DNA from 2 places in the Nocardiopsis codii genome. Region 1 is predicted to be linked to the other one. Evidence: riboswitches for the same ligand, from Rfam matches in the RefSeq annotation. Region 1 holds a riboswitch; the other holds the start of a gene.
What was found. Region 1 has a riboswitch for thiamine pyrophosphate ahead of thiD (bifunctional hydroxymethylpyrimidine kinase/phosphomethylpyrimidine kinase). Riboswitches for the same ligand answer to the same signal wherever they lie in the genome.

Region 1 (5,004 bases):
CCGGCGGCACGCCGCTCACCCCGCAGGTGCGCGGCCTGTGGCGCGCCTGGCGCGAGGACGTCGCCCTCGCGGACTCCTACGGGGGTTCGGAGACGGGCGTGTGCGGTTCGGCGACGGCCGCCGAGGGCTCCCCCGCGGACACGACCGAGTCGCTGGCGGGGGCCGCCGACGCCCGCAGCTTCACCATGGGCGGCAGCATCGCGGTCCTGGACCAGGCGCTGCGCCCGCTGCCGCCGGGCTCTCCCGAGGTCGGCCGGATCGCGCGCACCGGACGCATCCCGCTGGGCTACTACAACGACCCGATCACCACCGCCCGCACCTTCCCCACCGACGCCGACGGGCGCCGCTGGGCCCTGTCGGGCGACTTCGGGACCCGGACCGAGGACGGCTCGATCATCCTGCTGGGACGGGGGAGCGCCGTCATCAACACCGCCGGGGAGAAGGTGTACCCGGAGGAGGTGGAGGCCGCCCTGAAGGCGCACCCCTCGGTGGAGGACGCGATCGTGGTGCCCGCCTCCGACGAGCGGCTCGGCCAGCGGGTGACCGCACTGGTCTCCCTCGCCGCGGGCGCCCGGCTGGAGAAGGCGTCGCTGTTGGAGCACTGCCGTGTCCGGCTGGCGGGGTTCAAGGTCCCGAGGACCGTCCACTTCGTGGACCGGGTGCGGCGCACGGCCGTCGGCAAGCAGGACTACCGGTGGGCGGCGTCGGTCGCCCGGGACGGTTCGGCCCCGCGCGGGACGGCGGGGACCGTCGCCCCGGGCCCGCTGCGGTACTGACCCCCGCGGTCCCCGACGTCTCCCGGCGTGCGGGCGGGGGTCGTGACCGCCCCTGTGGAGGACCGCACGCCGCCCCTGCGAAAAACGCAGTTTTCGGATGCCATCTGCTTGATTCGCCACGAGACCAAAAAGAACGACATTCAGGGACAAAGTCCACGTAGGGGTTCCGCCAGCACCTTCGCGGCGGCTCGCGGCGGGGTGCGGAGGACCGCCCGCTGTCTGCGGCGTCCGCCCGCAGCGGCCTCAGCCCCTTGTACCTTAGATCCCGTCGGCCGCAGTCTCCGGCCGATTCGGACGGTCCCCTTTTTCGCCTCATCCCCCACCCATCGCACGCACGTGTGCGCGGTGACACCCTTAGGACGGAGGATGGCGCGCCCCCTCCCGGGCTTCCCGGGTCGCGCCCAACTACTCAGATGGCCAATTCCGTAGGCTCCTACATCTTCAACGCGGTGCGCGGCGGCGCCGTGGGCGCCTCTGAAGCACTTCCCGGCATCAGCGGCGGCACCGTCGCCCTCATCGTCGGCCTCTATGACAGCCTCATCGGCGGCGCGGGCCACATGGTCAGCGGAATCAAGAGGTACGTCACCGACGTCCCGCGCGGGCGCGGCAAGGAGCGCGCACAGGAGCAGTTCCGCCAGGTGGACTGGAGCGTCCTGGTCCCCGCGCTGGTCGGCATGGCGGTGTTCCTGGTCCTGGCCGCCGTCCTGCTGGCACCGTTGGTCGACGCCTACACCCAGTACGCCTACGCCCTGTTCTTCGGCCTGGTCCTCGCCTGCCTGTGGATTCCCTACACCGGGGCCGGCAGGCCCTGGAAGGCAGGGCACTACGCCGTGGCGCTGGTGTTCGCCGTAGCCGCGTTCCTGCTCACGGGACTGCCCGGCGCCAACCTGCCCACGCACCCGGTGATCGTCTTCCTCGCGGCCGCCGTGGCCGTCTGCGCCCTGGTGCTGCCCGGCCTGTCCGGCTCGTTCATCCTGCTCACACTGGGCCTGTACGAGCCGACGATCAACGCGGTCGGCGACTTCGACATCGCCTATCTGAGCGTCTTCGCCCTGGGCATGCTCACCGGGCTGTCCCTGTTCGTGAAGTTGCTCCAGTTCCTCCTGGAGAACTTCCATCACATGACCCTCGTCGTACTCACCGGCCTCATGGCCGGCTCACTGCGCGCGCTGTGGCCCTGGCAGACCGAGTCCCGTGAGCTCCTCACCCCCACCGACGTCCCCGTGACCGTCGCCTTCATGGTCGTCGGCTTCGCGATCGTGACCGCTGCCATCGTCTGGGAGCGCCGGAAGCGCACGCAAGCCGAAGTTCTCCACGTCTCGACCCACCTCTGACCGGCAAGAACGGAATCCACTACTCATGACAGCGAATCTGTGGACGGCCTCGAACCTGGCGATGGAAGGCGACGTCGCCCATGAGTACGAGGGGTTCATCGGCTGGGTCCTGAGCCTGATGACGACACTGGGCGAGCCCGGCGTCGGCGTGGCCCTGTTCATCGAGACCTTCTTCCCCCCGATGCCGAGTGAGGCGGTCCTGCCGGGGGCGGGGTTCCTCGCCTACGACGGGCACATGAACGTGTGGCTGGCCATCATGTGGGCCACGATCGGCTGCCTGGTCGGCGCCTGGGGCTTCTACGCGATCGGCGCCCTCCTGGGCCGGGAACGCACCAAGTGGCTGGTGGAGAAGACCCCCCTGCTCGAGGTCGAGGACTTCTACAAGGCCGAGCGCTTCTTCTCCCGCTTCGGCGGCCTCGCGGTTCTCCTGGGCCGGTGCGTTCCCCTGGTGCGCAGCTTCATCTCGGTCCCCGCCGGTATCGAGCGGATGCCCATCCTCAAGTTCTCCGTGTACACCGTGATCGGCTCCGCCGTCTGGAACTCGATCTGGATCGGTCTCGGCTACGCCTTCGGCCCGGCCATCAAGCCGATCCTGGTGCAGTGGAGCGGCCTGATCAGCAACATCGTGCTCGTCATCATCGCCCTGCTGTTCCTGTGGTTCGTCGTCGTCCGCGTCCGCAAGATCCTCAAGGCCCGGTCCGCCGACAACGCCCCCACCGCCTGAGCGGCGCGGTCGGTCGCACGGGCCCCCTCGGGCCCGCACGTCCCCCACACAAACGTCGGCCGCACAGGCCGACCGCACACTGAGCGGGGCCGCCCACGCGGCGGCCCCGACGGCGCGGGGTGCCGGTGTCCCATCACCGGCTGAGAGCACACCCGTCGAACCTGCCCTAGTTCGTACTAGCGAAGGAACGCCCATGAGCGCGTACAACATCGTGTCCATCGCCGGAAGCGACCCCAGCGGGGGCGCCGGGATCCAGGCGGACCTCAAGGCCTTCTCGGCGCACGGCACCTTCGGCATGACCGTGGTCGCGGCCCTGACCGCGCAGTCCACGCGCGGCGTCACCGGGGTCCACCCGATCCCCGCCGCGTTCGTCACCCACCAGATGGACACCCTCTTCTCGGACGCCGCGGTGCACGCGGTCAAGGTCGGCATGCTCGGCACCGCCGAGGTCACCGCGGCCGTCGCCGAGGCGATCGGACGCCACGACCTGCCCCACGTGGTCGTGGACCCGGTGATGGTCGCCAAGAGCGGCGACCGGCTACTGGAGCCCTCCGCCGTCGACGCCCTGCGCACCCGGCTGCTGCCGCGGGCCGACCTGGTCACCCCGAACCTTCCCGAGGCCGCCGACCTGCTGGACGAGCCCGAGGCCACCGATCTCGCGGCGATGCGCGACCAGGCCCTCCGACTGCTGGAGTTCGGTCCGCGCAGGGTCCTGATCAAGGGCGGGCACCTGCCGGGCGGGGACTGCGTCGACATCCTCGTCTCACGGGACGCCGACCCGGTCGAGTTCCGTGCTCCGCGGGTCCCCACCCGCAACACGCACGGCACCGGGTGCACCCTGTCCTCCTCGATCGCCGCCCTGCTGCCGCAGCGCCCGGACGCGGTCTCCGCCGTCGGCGACGCCAAGGCCTACCTGACCGAGGCGCTCCGGCACGCGGACGAGATCGACGCGGGCGGCGGCCAGGGGCCCGTCCACCACTTCCACGCCTGGTGGAAGTAGGCGCCGTCCTCTGCGGCGCGGGCGGACGCGAACGCCCCCGCCGGACACCCTCCTCCGCCGGGGGCCACCGCTGTGCGGCGGCCTCCGGTTCCCGCAGTCACGGGAGGACCGGGGTCAGGAGTCGTCCCTCTGGTCGAGGGCGAGCCTGCTGAGCACGGCGGCGGCCCGGGCGGGGTCGGCGCCCTGGCCCACCGCGACGCCGAGCAGGTAGGTCGTGAGCGGGGCCGCGGGGCGGGCCACGGAGTGGGCGGCGTCCTTGGCCAGGTCGAGGATGCGGTCGACGTCCTCCTTGCCCAGGGGGTCCGTGCCGGACAGTTCCAGTTCGCGGCGGACGGCTTCCGCCCATTCGACGAGGGTCACAGGGCGACTCCTTGGAGAGGGATGGCGGTCACGTCAGGCGATCATAGCCACCCGGGGGTCACCGGGCTGCCACGGGCGCGCGGTCGGGTCACCGTCCGCTCGACCGACCCGCGCCCGTGCTTCGGGAGCGGTTCGCCCCGGACCCGACCGGGGTTCATCCGGCGCTCCCGGTGCCGGGACCAGCCTCCCCCCGGCGAAGGACGGGGAGGGCGCGCCGTCCGTCCGGTCGGCCCCGCCGGGGACCGGAGTGCCCGCGGTCGGCGCCGGCCCGCCCCCGTGAGCGGGTGCGGACCGGCGCCGGACAGGGTTCCGGCCTCCCCCGGAAGGAGCGGCCGGGGGAGGCCGGAGGAGTGTGCGCCCGCCCCGCCCCCTTCAACAGGGCGGACGCAGGGATGGTCTAGACGGCGGCCCGGGCGGTGGCCTGGGACCGGGCGATGACGGTGCCGGGGGCCGGGTCGAGCAGCGCGCCGAGGACCTCGTCGAGCCGGTCCAGGTGGGCGCGGACCCAGGGCAGGGCCAGCGGGTCCGTGGCGGCGAGCGCCGCGTAGCGCCGCTCCTCGGACTCCCCGTAGAGGAGGCTGGTGGCGACCCGCATGCGCAGGGCCTCGGCCCCCTCCCCGAACTCGACGGCGGGCAGGACGCCCATGCCGAAGCGGTCGAGGAGCAGTCCGGTCAGCTCGGGGCCGGTGGTCACGCCGTGCAGAGCGGCCAGTCGTTCGCGGGCCGGCTCGAAGTCGGGGTAGAGGTAGAACGCCGCGCGCGGGGTGGCGACGGTCGCCCCGGCGCGCACGAACGCCTCGGTGACGGCGC
Region 2 (5,004 bases), on a different contig from region 1:
GTGGGCGGTCTGGGGATCGTCGGCAGGGACGCGGCCGCGGCCTTCATGGGCCTGCCCAGCGGCCTGGAGCTCGGGCCGCTGGCGCAGCGCGTGGTCCTCACCGACATCGACCACAAGCCGATCGCGGAGGTCGCCGACCGCGAGCGCGAGGTGGTGCCCCTGGACGAGATCAGCCCGTGGGTGCCCGCCGCGCTCATGGCGATCGAGGACGACCGGTTCTACGAGCACTCCGGGCTCGACCTGCGCGGCGTCCTCCGCGCCGCCATGCGCACCGCGCAGGGGGACACTCAGGGCGGCTCCACCATCACCCAGCAGTACGTCAAGAACCTGCTCATCGAACAGGCCTCCACCGAGGAGGAGGTGGAGCGCGCCAGCGAGCAGACCCTGGGCCGCAAGCTGATGGAGCTGCGCCACGCCATCGACATCGAGGACCGCCTCACCAAGGACGAGATCATGGAGGGCTACCTCAACCTCGCCTACTTCGGGTCGGGGGCGCACGGCGTCGAGGTGGCGGCGCAGCGGTACTTCTCCGTCTCCGCCGCCGAACTGAACCCCGCGCAGGCCGCCACCATCGTCGGGGTCGTGCGCGGACCCTCCTTCTACGACCCGCTCACCAACCGCGACGCGGCGCGCGAACGCCGCGACATGGTGCTGGAGCGGATGGGCGCGACGGGGCACCTGGAGCCGGACGAGGTCGAGCAGCACCAGAGCAGGGGCCTGGCCCTGGACCCGACCGAGCGCGGCGGCAGCTGCTACCACGGGGAGCAGCCGTTCTTCTGCGACTTCGTCATGCGCTGGCTGCGCGGCTCCGACGTGCTCGGAGAGCTCCAGGAGGAGCGCGACGAGGCGCTCACCACGGGCGGCATCACCGTGCAGACCACGCTCGACGGCGACGTGCAGCGGGCCGCGGAGAAGGCCATCGAGAAGTACGTCCCCTCGGAGGAGTCCACCAAGTTCTCCGCCCAGGCGGTCATCGAGCCCGGCACCGGCCGGATCCGGGGCATGGCGCAGAACCTGCGCTACGGGTTCGACGACGAGGAGCTCGGCACGACCTCCATCAACCTCGCGGTGGACAGCGAGGCCGGCGGTTCACTCGGCTACCAGGCGGGTTCGACGTTCAAGACGTTCACCCTCGCGGCGGCCCTCGACTCCGGACTGGGCTACGGCACCAGCTTCTCGTCGCCCAAGAGCGTCTCCGTCGGGGGGCTCAAGGACTGCGACGGCAGCAAGATGTCCGGGTGGAGCGTGAGCAACGCGGGGGAGAGCGACGGCGGCGAGCACAACATGATCAGCGCGACCAAGGGGTCGGTGAACACCTACTTCGCGCAGCTCCAGAAGCGCGTCGGCCTCTGCGAGACCTCGGAGATGGCCGAACGGGTGGGCATCCACCGCGCCGACGGCGAACCGCTGGAGGTCTGGAGCTCCTTCACCCTGGGTGACCAGGAGGTGTCCCCGCTGACCGTCGCCAACGCGTACGCCACCTTCGCCGCCCGGGGCACCTACTGCGAGCCCGTCCCTGTGACGTCCGTGCGTATCGGCCGCGAGGGGGACGAGGGCACCAAGGAGGTCAAGGTCAGCAGCGACTGCGAGGAGGGCCGGGTCGACCGCGACGTCGCGGACGGGGTCAACCACCTGCTGCAGCAGACGTTCGAGGGGGGCACCGCCAAGGGCCTCGGTCTCGGGCGCCCGGTCGCGGGCAAGACCGGTACCACCGACAACGCCGCCTACGCCTGGTTCGCCGGCTACACCCCGAACCTCGCGTCCGCGGTGGTGGTCGGCGACATGCGCGGCGGGGAGGAGAACCCGCTCCAGGGCGTGACGATCGGCGGTCGCTACTACAACATCGTCTACGGCGGCACCCTGCCCGGCCCCATCTGGCAGGCGACCATGCGGGGGGCCGTGGCCGACCTCCCGGCGGAGAGTTTCGGCCCGTCGCCGAAGGCGTTCGGCAACCCGTCGGCGAAGCAGCCCAGGACCGGGGGCGACGAGGAGGACGACGACGCCTGACGGCGCCCGCCGAGGGGCGGGACCGTCCGGCGCTCCGGTTGCGGACGAGGGTCGTGGGGAGGGAACACCCCACGGCCCTCGTTGTTGACGCATAATGGAGTGAAACCGACAGGGGAGCGCGTGAGCGCTGAGAGTGCGGCATCAGGCCGCAGACCCTTACACACCTGATCTGGGTCATGCCAGCGAAGGAAGTCGTAGGAACCCGTCTCCGGAGGCGTGCTCCCGCGCACCCGGGACATCCGGCGCGCGGCATGCCGTCCGGCGTCGCTCTTGGCCACATGGGCCCTCGTCCACCCCGACGAAGGGACACCACCTGATGAGCACCGAAACCGGCCGTACCGGCTTCTGGCGCGACATCCTCGGACAGCTGCGCGGATGGCGCACCGTCGACATCGTCGTCGCGGCCGTGATCGGCGTCGCCGTCGGCGTCGTCTTCTGGCTCTGGAACATCGTCTGGTCGGTCACGACCCCGCTCTTCGTGGGGTTCCCGCCCGCGCAGGCGGTGGTCTACGGCATGTGGCTGCTCTCCGGCGTCCTCGGCGGGCTGATCATCCGCAAGCCCGGCGCCGCGCTGCTCACCTCGGTCGCGGCCTCCTCCGTGTCAGCGGTCCTGGGCACCCAGTGGGGTGTCACGGTGATCCTCGACGGGACGCTCCAGGGCATCCTTCCCGAGCTGGTCTTCCTCGCCTTCGGCTACCGGCGCTGGGGCATGGGGGTGGCCGTGCTCGCGGCGGCCGTCGCCGGCCTCTCCCCGGCCGTCCGCGACAACATCGCCTACAACGTGACCTGGCCCCTGCACCTCCAGGTCGTCTACGGCGTCATCGTCGTGATCAGCGCGGCGGTCATCGCCGGGGTGGGCGCCCGGCTCCTCACCACCGCCCTGGCCAGGTCCGGCGCGCTGGCCCCCTTCCCGTCGGCGCGGGGCTGACCCGTGTCCGACCAGAAGCGCCGCGGACCGGCCGGGGCGACCGCGGAGTACCCGCCCGTACCACCCCCCGCCCCGTCCCCCGGCGGCCGGGGCGCCCGCGTCGAGCTGTCCGGCTGGGGCTGGCGCCACTCCGGCCGCGACACGTACGCGCTGCGCGGGGTCGACCTCACGGTCGGGCCGGGGGAGCGCGTGCTCCTCCTCGGCGCCTCCGGGGCGGGCAAGTCCACCCTGCTGCACTCCCTGGCCGGGCTCACCGGCCCCGACAGCGCCGTCAACGGCGACCAGGAGGGGACGCTGCTGGTCGACGGCCGCCCCGCCGACCGGAGCCGGGGCGCGGTCGGCCTGGTCGGCCAGGACCCGGAGACACAGCTGGTGATGGCCCGCGCCGGCGACGACGTCGCCTTCGGCCTGGAGAACCTGGGGGTGGACCCCGGTCTGATCTGGCCCAGGGTGGACGACGCGCTGGACGCGGTCGGCTTCCCGTACGGGCGGCGCCGCTCCACCGGCGCCCTCTCGGGGGGTGAGAAGCAGCGGCTGGTCATCGCCGGGGCGCTCGCGATGCGTCCGCGCCTGCTCCTGCTGGACGAGCCCACCGCCAACCTCGACCCGGACGGCGCAGCCCTGGTGCGCGGGGTCCTGGAGCGCCTGCTGGCCGAGACCGAGGCGACCCTGGTCCTGGTCGAGCACCGGGTCGCGGACGTGGTCGGTCTGGTGGACAGGGTCGTGGTCGTCGAGCCCGGCGGCGGGGTGATCGCCGACGGCGACCCCTCCTCCGTGTTCGCCGCGCACGGGCGCTCCCTCGCGGAGCAGGGGGTGTGGATCCCCGGGAACGACCCCGTGCCCGACCTGGTCGCCGCCCCGGGCGGCGGTCCCCGCCTGGAGGCGGTGGGCGTCGCGGCGCGCACCCCCTTCCAGCTGGGGATGCGCACCGCACCCCGAAGGGTGGTGCTGGACGGCGTGGACCTCCCCGTCGCGGCCGGTACCGCGACCGCCCTGACCGGGCCCAACGGGGCGGGCAAGTCCACGCTGCTGACCCTGCTGGCGGGGCTGTCCCGGCCCCACCGGGGCGAGGTGCTGCCGCGCGGCCCCCTGGCAGACGCCGACCGGCGCCCGCTCGTGCGCTGGCCCGCGCGGCTCCTGGCCAGGCACGTGGGCACCGTCTTCCAGCACGCGGAGGACCAGTTCGTCACCGGCACCGTGCGGGACGAGCTGCGCTTCGCACCGCTGCGGGCCGGGATGGGCGCGGAGGAGACGGAGCGGTGGGTGGACGAGCTGCTGGAGCGGCTGCGCCTGGCCCCGCTGGCCGACGTGCACCCCTACACGCTCTCGGGAGGGGAGAAGCGGCGGCTGTCGGTGGCCACGGCTCTCAGCTCGGGCCCCTCGCACGCGCCGGACGTCCTCGTCCTGGACGAGCCGACCTTCGGCCAGGACACCAGGACGTGGACGGAGCTGGTCGAACTGCTGGGCGTACTGAGGGCGCAGGGGCGGGCCGTCGTCATGGCCACCCACGACGAACTGCTCCTGCGGCACCTCGCGGACGTGCGGGTGCGCGTGGCGGAGGGCCGTGCGGTCGCGGTGGCGGGGGAGGTGGAGAGGTGAGCGCGTCGGAGGGCCGGGGCGGGACGGGCGGCGACGCCCTCACCCTGGACGTGCCGCAGGGCGGGGGAGCGCGCTACTGGCTCGCCCGGCTCAACCCGGCGGCCAAGCTGCTGGCCGCCCTGGTGCTGGGGATCGGCCTGATACCCGCCGTGGACGCCGTCACCGGAGGGGTGGTCCTGGCCGGTGTGCTGCTGGTCCTGCCGTTCAGCGGGATCGACCGGCGCACGCTGCTCGTTCTCGGCGGCCCGTTCGTCCTCATGGGCCTGTCCAACGGCCTGGTCAACTACCTGTACGGCGAGCACGGTGCGGAGGGCGCGCTCGGTGCGGCGGTGCGCCTGCTCGCCATCGCCCTCCCCGGCCTCGTCGCAGCCGTGACCAGCGACCCGACCGAGATGTCCGACGGGCTCGTGCAGAGGCTGAGGGTGCCCGAGCGCCCGGCCATGGGTGTGCTGGCGGCGCTGCGGCTCATC

Region 2: another riboswitch for thiamine pyrophosphate. It lies ahead of Q8791_RS14445 (ECF transporter S component); the one in region 1 lies ahead of thiD (bifunctional hydroxymethylpyrimidine kinase/phosphomethylpyrimidine kinase).

The regions. Positions count from the first base shown of each region.
Region 1 covers NZ_JAUZMY010000001.1:173,495-178,498, forward strand. The annotation lists gene Q8791_RS00685 (acyl-CoA synthetase) at 1-776, shown strand, start outside; gene Q8791_RS00690 (DUF368 domain-containing protein) at 1,190-2,110, shown strand; gene Q8791_RS00695 (DedA family protein) at 2,136-2,834, shown strand; TPP riboswitch at 2,940-3,039, shown strand; gene thiD (bifunctional hydroxymethylpyrimidine kinase/phosphomethylpyrimidine kinase) at 3,028-3,834, shown strand; gene Q8791_RS00705 (DUF6457 domain-containing protein) at 3,949-4,194, opposite strand; gene Q8791_RS00710 (pyridoxal phosphate-dependent aminotransferase) at 4,592-5,004, opposite strand, start outside.
Region 2 covers NZ_JAUZMY010000012.1:170,766-175,769, reverse strand. The annotation lists gene Q8791_RS14450 (transglycosylase domain-containing protein) at 1-2,007, shown strand, start outside; TPP riboswitch at 2,108-2,215, shown strand; gene Q8791_RS14445 (ECF transporter S component) at 2,324-2,935, shown strand; gene Q8791_RS14440 (ABC transporter ATP-binding protein) at 3,041-4,534, shown strand; gene Q8791_RS14435 (energy-coupling factor transporter transmembrane component T family protein) at 4,531-5,004, shown strand, end outside.